DNA from 3 places in the Paenibacillus sp. BC26 genome. Region 2 is predicted to be linked to each of the others. Evidence: riboswitches for the same ligand, from Rfam matches in the RefSeq annotation. Region 2 holds a riboswitch; each other region holds the start of a gene.
The links. A riboswitch is a leader RNA that binds a small molecule or an ion and turns the genes downstream of it on or off. The one in region 2 is predicted to bind cyclic di-AMP.
Positions count from the first base shown of each region.

Region 1: another riboswitch for cyclic di-AMP. It lies ahead of BM412_RS31620 (hypothetical protein); the one in region 2 lies ahead of BM412_RS28600 (C40 family peptidase).
Region 3: another riboswitch for cyclic di-AMP. It lies ahead of BM412_RS17695 (3D domain-containing protein); the one in region 2 lies ahead of BM412_RS28600 (C40 family peptidase).

Region 1 is NZ_FPAD01000011.1:32,785-36,784, reverse strand. It holds gene thpR (RNA 2',3'-cyclic phosphodiesterase) at 1-540, opposite strand, end outside; gene BM412_RS31625 (spermidine synthase) at 565-1,305, opposite strand; cyclic di-AMP (ydaO/yuaA leader) riboswitch at 1,563-1,733, shown strand; gene BM412_RS31620 (hypothetical protein) at 1,858-2,274, shown strand; gene BM412_RS32965 (potassium-transporting ATPase subunit F) at 2,559-2,636, shown strand; gene kdpA (potassium-transporting ATPase subunit KdpA) at 2,668-4,000, shown strand, end outside.
Region 2 is NZ_FPAD01000006.1:34,547-38,546, reverse strand. It holds partial or broken gene BM412_RS32960 (DEAD/DEAH box helicase) at 1-14, opposite strand, end outside; gene BM412_RS32280 (hypothetical protein) at 574-732, opposite strand; gene BM412_RS28605 (hypothetical protein) at 903-1,322, shown strand; gene BM412_RS28600 (C40 family peptidase) at 1,438-1,935, opposite strand; cyclic di-AMP (ydaO/yuaA leader) riboswitch at 1,940-2,099, opposite strand; gene BM412_RS28595 (hypothetical protein) at 2,408-3,226, opposite strand; gene BM412_RS28590 (M1 family aminopeptidase) at 3,264-4,000, opposite strand, start outside.
Region 3 is NZ_FPAD01000002.1:282,618-286,617, forward strand. It holds gene BM412_RS17685 (alpha/beta fold hydrolase) at 1-209, opposite strand, end outside; gene BM412_RS17690 (polysaccharide deacetylase family protein) at 287-1,309, shown strand; gene BM412_RS17695 (3D domain-containing protein) at 1,353-2,144, opposite strand; cyclic di-AMP (ydaO/yuaA leader) riboswitch at 2,253-2,457, opposite strand; gene BM412_RS17700 (ATP-binding protein) at 2,524-3,672, opposite strand; gene BM412_RS17705 (TetR/AcrR family transcriptional regulator) at 3,752-4,000, opposite strand, start outside.

The DNA of each region.
Region 1 (4,000 bases), on a different contig from region 2:
GTAGAGTGTAATAGCATCCGCTGACCACTGGAGCGGGGTGCCGGAAGGAGCAGTCTGAACCTTGAAGCCGCCAAGCTGTGAAAGCTCGAAGGATTCCACGCCGGCGTAGTTCCGTGCAAGCGTGAGATGGGGGTTGTACGAGCGGCTCTCGGGCATAAGTCCCAGAGGCTTCAGCTTCTGAGCTACATTTTGTTGCAGCTTATGCAATTGCTCGACATCGCCATGGACGCCGGACCATAGGACGGAGGGGCGAATCGGGCGCCCGAAGACGCCGAGAGAGTCAACCCTCAGCTCGAAGGCGGGAACAGCAGCAGCAGCTTCGCGAAGTGCTGTTGATATCGCAGGAATAAGCGCGCTCGGCGTATCGCCCAGAAATTGCAGCGTAATGTGATAATCGTCCATATGTGCCCATTTGCGAAAGGGAAGCTCTGACTTGATGTCCTCGCACAGAATAGATAAAGACTGCTTTATGGTATCCGGAACGGAGACGGCGGCGAACAAGCGGACCGTTTCTGCCGAAGTGATGGCTGGCGTATTCATAGATTCCTATCCACCTCTCTAGTGCTAACGATCTTCGATGATATAGCCTTGCCCCAATTCGAGCTCCATAAACCCGGCCATGCGGCGCGTCTGATAGAGGATCGACTCGTTGCTGCCCGTAAGAATGTAATTGCGCCGATCGGACGCACTTTCGGCTGGCAACGCAAAAGCTTGCACAGACTGAAACACTTCCAGCAGCGTCGTATAGATGGCGTTGATATGAGCATCATTTTCACGTTTACCCATCAGATTGATGAGGATTGCGCCGTTCTCATCCAGCTTGGAAACCACAAGCTCGAAGAAGCCCTTTGAAGTCAAATGCCGCGGCGTTCCTTTATCGGAGAAGGCATCGAGCACGATAAAATCATACGTATGCTCATCCTCACATGAGAGCAGCTCGCGCCCATCGCCAACCACCACATTATCGTCGCTATAGCCAAAATATTGCCTGCTTAACGCCACGACCTGCTCGTCCAGCTCCGCAACCTTAAACCGCTTCCCCGGGCAATTCCCCGCGATCGTTCCGATACCATGTCCGATGATAAACACACGCTGAAACGCTGAATTGCTGCTGTCCATGAGGTGAATCATAGCCTGGGGATATTCAAACAAGATCCGCCCGGGTTGATCTAAATCCATAGCCCCTTGCATGGCATTGTTCGAGAACTGGAGGACACGGAATCGACCGCGCTCTCCGCCATACTCACTCGTATCGTAAACGGTAATTTCATGCTGTCCGCTGCTTTCCCGGTGCAAAATCTGCACGATGATTCAATCTCCTTCGCCTCAGTAAACCTACTAAGTCATTATGAAATCCAGCGTATCGCATCTCTGGGCCGGATTCAATGCCGAACGAAACTTTGGAAGCAATTCTAAGATAATCCATCCAAAATGAATGAGCCACCTAAATGTAAGCGCAACAATCAGCGCAATCCGCCCGAATTGGCAAAAATAGAACGATATTCCGCGTTTGCAGGAATGATCATATGGGAATAAGATTTGTCTCAACAACTGAAGAAACCTTTGACCAAACGCTGAATCCTCGAAAGGGGAGCGGGGGAACCAACCTGAAGCCGTCTCATGAATAGAGCGGCTTCTCGGGGTGAATCCACAAACAGGCGCTGCTTGTTCAGGTAGGGCACTCTCAAGCCCGAATCCGACAGCTAACCTCGTAAGCGTATGAGAGAGAACCCCCTTCAATCGAGCTTGCAACAGCTTGTTTCTTTACGCTGTGATGAGGCCCGGGAGTAGAGTTTCTCTGCTCCCGGGCCTCTTTGTGTTGTCTACCTTCTACTAACAATCAGGAGAGTGAGTATGGTGAAAGATTGCAAGATTAAAGCGATTGAGTTGTTTCAATTTGATGGGGAGCTCACCGATGAAAGGCTGCCCGGACATAGTGAAGACTGTATTTGCGGTTTGCTCGCCATTACCACGAATGACGGCGGAAGTGGATTCATTGAATTTCAGATGCACGGCTGTAACCTGAGGGGGGACATTGTGCAGTGGACGGCCATCTACCAGCGAATTAAGGGTCTGACACTTGAGGAGAGTTTGGAATATATCCACCGGAAGCAGGAAGCATGGGGAACGGAACGCACGCATTTGATGGAATCGGCATTAACGAGCCTGGCCGAGCAGCTGGATTACTCAGCGAAAGGCATATCCAACCCTAATTGCGCATTATGGAATCGCGCGTATTTATTCGACCATTCGCAGGCCTATGTATCCTTCTAAACGGCGATAACGGCAATTTTTATACTTTTTTTACACCCTAGCCCCGTTATCTTTACCCCGTTTTTACAGCAACCCGTATTAAGATTTCACTATACCGATGAGGGGGAAGCCAAGTATAGATTAATCCCTAATGGGGAAAATATTCTCAATTCACTGGTGCAGTTACAGGGAGGTAGTAAAGAGAAATGATGAATGATTTTGGAATGGTAGTATTGTTTGTTGCTGCATTTTCTATATTTTGGGGATTTCTTAAGTTTTGTGAGAAAGCCTAGGGAGGTAACGCTATGATTATCGTCGGTATTATTGCAGCTGTTCTAATTTTGTACCTTGGATTTGTATTAGTAAAACCTGAAAAATTCTAAATGGTAAGGGCGGAGGATTCATAACATGAGTATGGGATTCATACAGGTTGCCATAACGCTTATCATCATTGGCTTATTGGTTAAGCCGGTAGGCAGTTATTTAGTTAAAGTCTTTCAACGAGAAAAAACGGGGCTCGACCGTGTGTTCGGTCCCTTTGAACGCATGCTGTATCGGTTGATGGGCGTACGCGAAGATGAAGCAATGGGATGGAAACAGTATATAGCGGCCGTCCTGCTTACCAACTTCGTCATGATGATTCTACTGTATCTGGTCCTGCGGGTTCAAAGTTTCCTGCCGCTCAATCCGGATGGGATCGGCAATATGCCGGCAGCGCAGGCTTTTAATACAGCCGTATCGTTTATTACGAATACAAACTGGCAGTCGTACTCAGGTGAGAATGGACTCTCATACTTGTCTCAATTGCTTGCGATCACCTTTCCGATGTTCACGTCGGCGGCAACCGGCTTTGCAATAGCGATTGCGTTCATTCGCGGACTCATCGGTCGTCAGGATAATCTGGGTAACTTCTATGTGGATATCGTACGCGGAATTACGCGTGTATTCCTGCCGCTCAGCTTCTTGGTTGCATTGTTCTACGTATTCCAAGGCATTCCGCAAACGTTCCAAGGTGCAGTAGATGCGACCACGATTGAAGGGGCTCAGCAGACGATTACCAGAGGCCTTGTTGCAACACTGGAATCCATCAAAAATCTCGGTACGAACGGCGGAGGATGGTTCGGTACGAATGCGGCGCATCCGTTCGAGAATCCAACACCGCTTACGAATATGGTGCAAATCATTAGCATGATGCTGCTTCCTACAGCGCTTGTCTATGCTTTCGGTTTGATGATTAAGAACAAGAAGCAGGGCTGGGCCGTTTTTGGTGCGATGGGGCTCATCTTCTTGGTTATGCTGACTGTCGTATTTGTATCCGAGTATAGAGGCGTTCCGGCTCTTGATGCGGCCGGCCTTCACGGAAATATGGAGGGCAAGGAAGTAAGGTTCGGCATCTCTGAATCCGCCTTGTTTACGGCAGTGACGACAGCGGCAACAACAGGAGCCGTAAACAACATGCATGAATCGTTAACACCGATGGGCGGTTTTGTAGCGATCGCCGAAATGATGCTGAATAACGTATTCGGCGGTAAAGGCGTCGGGCTGCTCAATGGGTTATTGTATCTCATATTATCGGTATTTATTTGCGGTCTGATGGTTGGACGCACGCCGGAATTCCTCGGTAAGAAAATTGAAGGAAAAGAAGTGAAGCTTGCTGCAATTGCGCTGCTCATTCATCCTTTAATTATTCTGGCACCGACCGCGCTTGCTCTTGCAACGCCGGCGGCTACCGCGTCCATAGCGAACG
Region 2 (4,000 bases):
GAAGAGAGTGACATGGCGAAACCTCCTTAGCTATGAAAAACTCAGAACGTACAATTCCATCTCCAGAGGACGTCGACAGCTACTTTTTACGGTAAAGCGCACCTCAGAGCCCTTTTTTCAGCAAACTTACTCGCTAAAAAATTCTAACGAATCCTACAGGCCTTATTTCGGCCAATAAACACGATATAAAAATCTAACGAATCCTACAGGTCTTATTTGGCCGGAAACTGCTCTTTTCCAGCCCAATTCACCTAAATAAGACCGCTAGGATTCGTTAGAGTTGAAAAGTAGCGGTTTTCGCTAAAATAAGACCTCTACGATTCGTTAGCGTGCAACCACTGCATTAACACGGAAGGCCGCTGCCGCTGACCCCAGCCCGAAGCGCCGGCCAGGCGAACAGCAGCCCCACCGCAATAAAACGACCTACGGCACCGGCCGCCGCGTCTGCGACATCCTCGACCTACGGCACCGGCCACCGCGTCTGCGAGATCCTCGACCTTCCCGGCACAGCCACCGCATATGCGACATCCTCGACCTTCCCGGCACAGCCGTCGCGTCTGCGACTTTCTCCACCTACTCGGCACCGGCCGCCGCGTCTGCGACATCCTCGACCTTCCCCGCACCAGCCGTCACACCGACGCTTTTCCCTTTCCTCGGCACGCAGCCGTCGAGCCAGCGCCTTTGCCCTTTCCTTCGCACAGACTCCACAACGCCGCCTGTCCCCACCGTCACGCCGCCGCAACACCAACGCCCATCCCCGCATCTATCATCCTACTATTCATCATGAGTCAATCGATTCCTCTTTAGACAGGCCTCGCCGTCCGATCCTGCTAAAAATCGGTCATTTGTTAAGCTTCGTTACATAAACTTTAAAAAAAGAATCCATACGGGAGGAATCCGGGATGGCAGGATGGCGGGACAGCTTAGAGAATCGGCGGGCGGAGTGGAAGAAGCTTGAGGTAGGTTTTACCGATACGCTGGCGGGTCGTCGCGTGCTGCGGGTGACGGGGCCAAGAACGCCGCGCTTGATGACGCCGGTGACGAAGACGGTTCGTCAAGAGGAGCTGAAGGCAGTAGCCGATACGTTCGATGCGGGGCTTGCTTGTTTCTGCCTAGGGGAGCTGCCGGCGGGGGAGCGTCAATCCTTCCTCGAGGCCTGGCATGAGCGGCTTGCCTCAGGAGCGATCGTCGTCATGGCCGACCGCCGGAGCGAGGGCTGCGCGACGCCGATCGAGCTGCATGATCTGTTTGCGCCGCTCGGCAGCAAGCTCGATGTCCAGGTGGGCCGAACATTCTGGTGGGTGCGCTATTTAAGGCGGTAATCCCGAATACGCCCCATAGCGAAACAAAAGAAGCCGCAGATGCTTGTCCCGAAGGACGAACAGCTGCGGCTTCTTTTGTGCTCACACAGGCACCTAAAGACGGTGCAGGTCAATCTTACTCGTCGTCGCCGCCATCTGCTACGTCAGAAGGCTCGTCCGCGTATTTCTCATACGTGCTCGGGCTCATCACACGGCGTGCTGTAACGTACCGTTTGGAGTAATAGGAATCGCTTAGCGCGCTGATGGTAACGCCTTTGCTGCTGGAGGAGTGTGCAAACTTGCCTTCTCCAACATAGATGCCAACATGCGAGATTCCTTTGCCAGTCGTATTAAAGAATACGAGGTCGCCGGGAATCAAATCCGCTTTCGCGATTTTCTTGCCGAGCTGTGCTTGCGAACGGGATGCATGCGGGATATCCACGCCGAGTTTATCAAACACGTACATGGTGAATCCGGAGCAGTCAAACCCTTTCGTGGTCGTGCCGGTGTACACGTAAGGTGTACCGATCAGATCTGAGATGACCCCATCCATTTTGGATTGCGCGAAAACGCTTCCTGTTTGAAAAAGTAGAAGCATCGCCAGTCCGATCAAAAGTGCAGAAACCTTTTTCAAAGCGGGAAACTCCTTCCAGTGCCTACGAGGTTAGCTGTGGGGTTCGGTTGAAGGCTCCCTATGATCACCTCTGGCATTCCGCGTCTTGCTGTGCGGATGTCGGGATCAATTCACCCAAGATGGTTCCCCCGTTTCCCGTGATGGGAATTCGGCAAAATTTTCATTTCTAGGCATAATTATTCGATCATTTTCTTCCTTCTCCTTCCTAGTTCACAACTTGTTCACAAATTAAAATTATTAGAATGCAACCTTTTGCCTCTCATTTTCGTATAGCGGCCGCTGGTTTCAGCCATTTCAGGGGGTCGCTCACGCCACGGCCCACCGTGCAAAGCATGTCTCATCTTGAACACAAACACATGTCAAAAAAACCCGCTCTGTCGAGGGGTTTGTCTTTTATATGCCATTAATTAGTGGAAAAGGAGGCCGACCCACTGTCATCAACATGACATGGTGGGCGGCCTCCCCGCATGGATTAGACTTGTTTCGACTGCCAGGCATCATACTGGGCGGCTACCGTCCACACCTTCATGATCGTTCGAATTAACTGGTAGCCTTGATGCAGGATAAGCGCCAGCAGGCCCGCCCAAAGCAGCGATACGGAGGCAATTGTCATGCTGAGTACGGCTCCGATGGCCCACATCAGAATGGAGATGCCCGCGAAAGGCAGGAAGTTCGCGATGCACGTCCATAAGGACCTGAAGGCGCCGGTTCCGGCGACTGCTCCGAACTGCATGGAGAGGAAGAGCAGGTGGATCAGAACCGCCCAGGCGAGCCAAGCGCCCGCCCACGGTCCGGCTTGCTGCGCAAACTCCAGCAGGGAGCTGCTTCCCAGCAGTTTCGTTAACGCCCGCGGCAACAGCCAGATGGCCGGCAGAAGGGTGAGCGTCGTCTCGATTAAGTAGAGCAGCGCTACCGGCTTCCAAGCCGCTCGAATGCCTTTTAGAAATTTCGTGCCGGCATCATCCGTCACATGGTGGAGGGAGTGGAACAGCCCTGCATTGAGGAAAGGGGTGATCACGATGCGCCCGGCCAGCAGCCCGCAGAAAAGCCAGAGATAGGGACGGATTAGATCGGTCTTGATGAGCTGGAACTGCGCCTCCGTCATGAAGAGCTGAACGGCCGTGCCGCTGCTGCCAATGCTGTCCGGGAACCTTTTTAGCAGCGGTACGGTAATGCCTTCAATGGTTCGATAGAGGAAGAAGCCCCAGATCAGCTCGTATAGAAACAGCATAATGATAATGTAGAAGTGCTTAACGGTCAGTCGCCAGCCTTGCTTCAGATGCGTTCTCATTTATCATCACCTCCTGGAAATAGTAGTGTGGGACTCATCACCATGCGATGGAAGCAAATATGCTCTCAATGAGCTTGGAGACGCCGACACTCCAGCGCGTGCGCGATTTCTCCGCGAGCTCGGCCTTCATAAAGTTATTGATATGTTTGTTGTCGAGCACGTTGTCGTTGTGCGGATCGACGGCGGCCCACAGCAGCTTGGAAGGGTGCACGATTTTATATTGAATGTGGGTTTCTTGGCCATCCCACACTTTAGGCATCAGCGTACCGTCGGCAAAATGGAACACGACCGACACCGGCCCGGAGCTGCCGCCTGTCTTCTTAATGAGTACGACCGATTCATACTGCGTCTCATTGCCTTGCTTCACCGGCCGTACATGAATGGAAGCGACCGAGTAATCGGACATGGCATTCCCGTACACGAAATGGCTGAAGTAATCGTTCCACTTGGTTTTCGTTACGGTTTCCACGACGCGCTGGAAGTCGGCGGTGGAAGGATGCTTGAATTTATATTTTTGAAAATATGTCCGCATAATCTTGCGCATCGTCTGGGCTCCGACCTGCTTCTCGATGCCGAAGAGCACCAGTTTCGCGCGCATGTACACATTTTCCGCATAGTGGTTGTTGCTGTGATAGGACCAGGACAGCTGCTTCAGCGGGGCCGGGTCCGTCATGTAGCTTGCTTCGACCGGCAAATTCGGCTCCACGCCGTATTCGCTCTCCATCACTTTGTCCTCGGCATAGGAGGTGAAGCCTTCATCGAGCCATGCCTCTT
Region 3 (4,000 bases), on a different contig from region 2:
TGAACACGCGCACCTTTGACGCCGGTGAAATAGAGATCGAAGCATTCCGCCTGCGGCGTTTGGAAAGCACTGGGAATAAGCTCGACTGCAGCATCTGTCTGGCGCATTTCCGTTAATGCGCGATCCCAGTATGCATCGAAATCAGCAGGTTTCGGATTGATTCCTGTATACGTTTTCAATTCATGAAGCGGCATATCAATGGCTGGCATGTTCTATCCCCTTTTCAACTTATTCCCTTACATGTTACGTGTTTGAGACTAACCGTGTAAAGAGGGATCTTTCATGCATGATCAAAGGATGGCAGGGCAAAATGAGATCGACCGAGTACGGCATGCTGCACAAGTACATTATCGCACGGAGCGGAGGGACTGGGAACATGTTCGGGATGCCTGTAACAAAGCGGGTGTTAGTGCTGCTGCTTGCCTGGACCGCATTATTAAGCTCCTCGTCGCATGCTGACGATGCCGGCTCCTCGCCTGCCGACTTGCCGCGAGTCGGCAGCGTCAGCGAAAGCGAGCCACAGCAAACAGCTGAACATCATGGAAACGCGATCGGGATCGGCGCCGGTGGTGTCGGTACCAAACACGCCGAACCTTCTTTCAACAGCGAACAGAAACGCAAGAAGAAACGCAGTGCCATGTCATGGGTAAAGCTGCAGCAGCAGTTTCCCGGTTCGTTCGTCGTCTGGGGCCCGCGAGGGTCGCGCAGAGTGGCGCTGACCTTCGATGATGTGCCTGATCCGCGCTATACGCCTCAGGTGCTGGAGATTCTTGCTCGCTATAAAGTAAGAGCCACTTTCTTCGTCGTCGGCAACCGTGCAGCCAAGCACCCCGCTCTTGTACGGCGCATGCGTAAGGAAGGCCATATTATCGGCAATCATTCGTATGATCATGCGGTGTTCTCGCGCATTTCCCGCTATGCTTTCGAGCAGCAAATTTGGCAAACCGATTGGATTCTGCGTCCTCTTGCCGGATACAGTCCGAAATTTATTCGACCACCCTACGGCGAGATTACCCCTCAGCAAGTGGATTGGCTGCGGCGCAGAGGTTACATCGTGGTTAATTGGGATGTAGATTCCGTCGACTGGAAGAGTCTCGACAGCAACAGCATTCTCATCAATATCAAAAGAACGCTGCAGCCCGGATCGATTATTTTGCAGCATGCCGGCGGCGGCGAAGGACAGGATTTATCAGGGACGGTCGCTGCGCTGCCAAGGCTTATCCGGATGCTCCACAGCAAAGGGTATCAGATCGTCACGCTGCCCGAGCTGCTAAATAAACCAGAAGCTCGCGGTACGCGGACGAGGTAAAAAAACGGCAGCCCCACTGGGCTGCCGTTTGCATCGCAATATGCTATTCCAGAACAAATACTTTCACGTATTGGAAGCCAAACATCTTGGCTTGCTCTTGCGATTGCGGTACGAAAATATCGATACGGTCGCCTTTGATGGCACCGCCCATGTCTGCTGCTATGGCCATCATGCCGCCAACCGGTAGTCCGCCATGGTCATAACCCGTTACATAGACCTTGCTGCCCAGCGGGATGACGTTCGGGTCAACTGCAATTGTTCCCAGCTTAAGCGGGTTACCGAAGTAGTCCACTGCGCCCCACGAGCCATTCTCCGAAGCAGCGGCTGTATAAGCACTTGCTTTAGCTTGAACAACTTCCGAATAGTTATAATTGCTGTTGCCGATTGTGATGATTTCTTCTTTCTTGTCCAAGGAGGTCATTTTCATCGACTTCCCTACTGCTGCTTTAGACGCAGCTTTTACAGCTTTCGGTGCCGCTTTCGCTTTCATTTTTGCTTTTGAAGCTGCCTTAGGTGCTGCCTTTGCTTTTGGTGCTGCTTTAGGTGCAGCTTTCGCTTTCGCGGCCTTCTCTTTCGGCGCCGCCTTAGCGGTTTCCGCCGTCTTCACAACTTTCGAAGCAGGAATCACGATGGTAAGCCCTGCATAAATGTTGTTCGGATCAATCATCGGATTAGCTTTCAGCATTTGCTGAAGGGAAATGCCAAACTGCTTGGAAAGCTCCCAGAACGTGTCGCCGTCTTTCGCGCTGTAGGTCGATGCTGCGCTTGCCGAGTGTGTAAGAACAGCAAAGCTCAGCGCCGCAATAATCGCGCTTTTCTTCCATACCTGTTTCATCAAGTTGTATTGCCTCCTTTTGATTTACGGATGTCATCCACGTCCAACAGGTGTGGATTTATTCCGTCATCGCGATGAAGGACACACAGCTTAACAGCGTGTCATAATCTTCCTTATCGCATGCGGCCTGCGAGGTTAGTTGTCGGATTCGGATTGAGGAGTTCAACCCTACGCTTCGTGAAATAAGCGATTCACCCCAGCGCCAATTGCGCGTTCAGCACTGCATTCCGATCAAGCGGAATGTCAGGCCGGAGGGCAGTTATGCCACTCCCTAAAAGATCCCCCGTACGTTACGTTTCGGCTCGCGTAATAGAATACCATATCCGGATTAGTGAATCCTACCGGTAAATACAGGAACAGCACTCGGAATTACCATGATTTATACATTTCGCGGAAGAAAGATGCTGACCGTGGTCCCTTTCCGAGGGGTGCTCGTAATATCCATTCGTCCATGGTGGCCTTCGATAATTCGATAGCAAATCATAAGACCAAGCCCCGTTCCGCTGTCTTTCGTAGTAAAGAACGGACCGCCCAGCTTAGGCAGCTGGTCATGCGGGATGCCGATCCCTTGGTCGATGATTTCGACGATCAGCTCGCTCTGCTGATGCAGCTTCATGTCAATCGTAATGACGCCTCCACTCGGCATGGCCTCGATCGCATTCTTAAGCACATTGACGAATACCTGCTTCAGCTGGTTCTCGTCGCAGAGCAGCTCCGCTGAAGTGGCATCCGCACGCGAGACGATCTGTACGTCGCGGAGAATCGCCTGCGTCTCAAGCAGCGTCAGTACGCTTTGAATGATTTTGACCAAGTCATGCTTACGGAACTGATTGGCCTGCGGCTTGGCAAGCGCCATAAATTCCTGCACGATCGAATTGATGCGGTCCAGTTCGACGAGCATAATATCGAAATATTCATGATACTGGTCGATCTTCGTCTTCAGAAACTTCGAGAAGCCGATCAGCGACGTAAGCGGATTGCGGATTTCGTGTGCGATGCCTGCGGCCATTTGACCGGCGACAGACAGCTTCTCCGACTGAATCAGCGCTTCCTCTTCCTTCTTCCGCTCACGCATATCACGGAATACGCTTTGCACGACCGTGCCTTTATTCAAGTAATTGCGAATGCGTGTACTGGATACCTCGACGTCGATGATTTCCCCGCCTTCCGCAATCAGCTTGCATTCCAGAAACTCGTTGGGCTCATCCGTCTGCATAATTGCCTTCACACGATCTGCGGATCGCTCCCTGTAATCGGGGTGTATGTAACGGAAGCTCATATGACCCGTGGAGAAGTCGCTTTCCGAAATATTCAACAGTTTAAGACCTGCCTGATTGGCGAACAGAATATCGTTCCCGTCATGTACAAAAATCGGCTCCGGCAAATATTTGATCAATCGTTGGTAATTGTGCATATCAGACCTGGCATCGACATCGTCCATTCCGTCCACACCATGATTCCCTTTACCCAGCTTCCTCTTCACATTCAAAGCAAGCGACTTGTTATAATATACGGCTTTCCGCCTCATGTCTCATACCCTCCGGGTGATGAAGTGTTCATAAGGATTTCGCCTCTAATTCTGACAAACCCTGCACAGTGAGAAAGTTTTAATGTTCCTTCATCCCGCGAATCAGCGTTTGAATGCCTTGCTTGAAAATCGGCATTGTGCGCTTAAGCAGCCCCTCTGTCGGCTCTGAATGGTTGCTGTAAGTGCCGATAAAGCCTTGCAGGTAATAAAACAAGATTCGGCCGTTGTTTAAGGCTGCCTCTTGTGTCAGTCCCTCTGACCCCTCAGTGACCGCACTATGTAACACCTTCATAATGTGGGCGAACAGTCTGTTGCGGATGACGTTGAC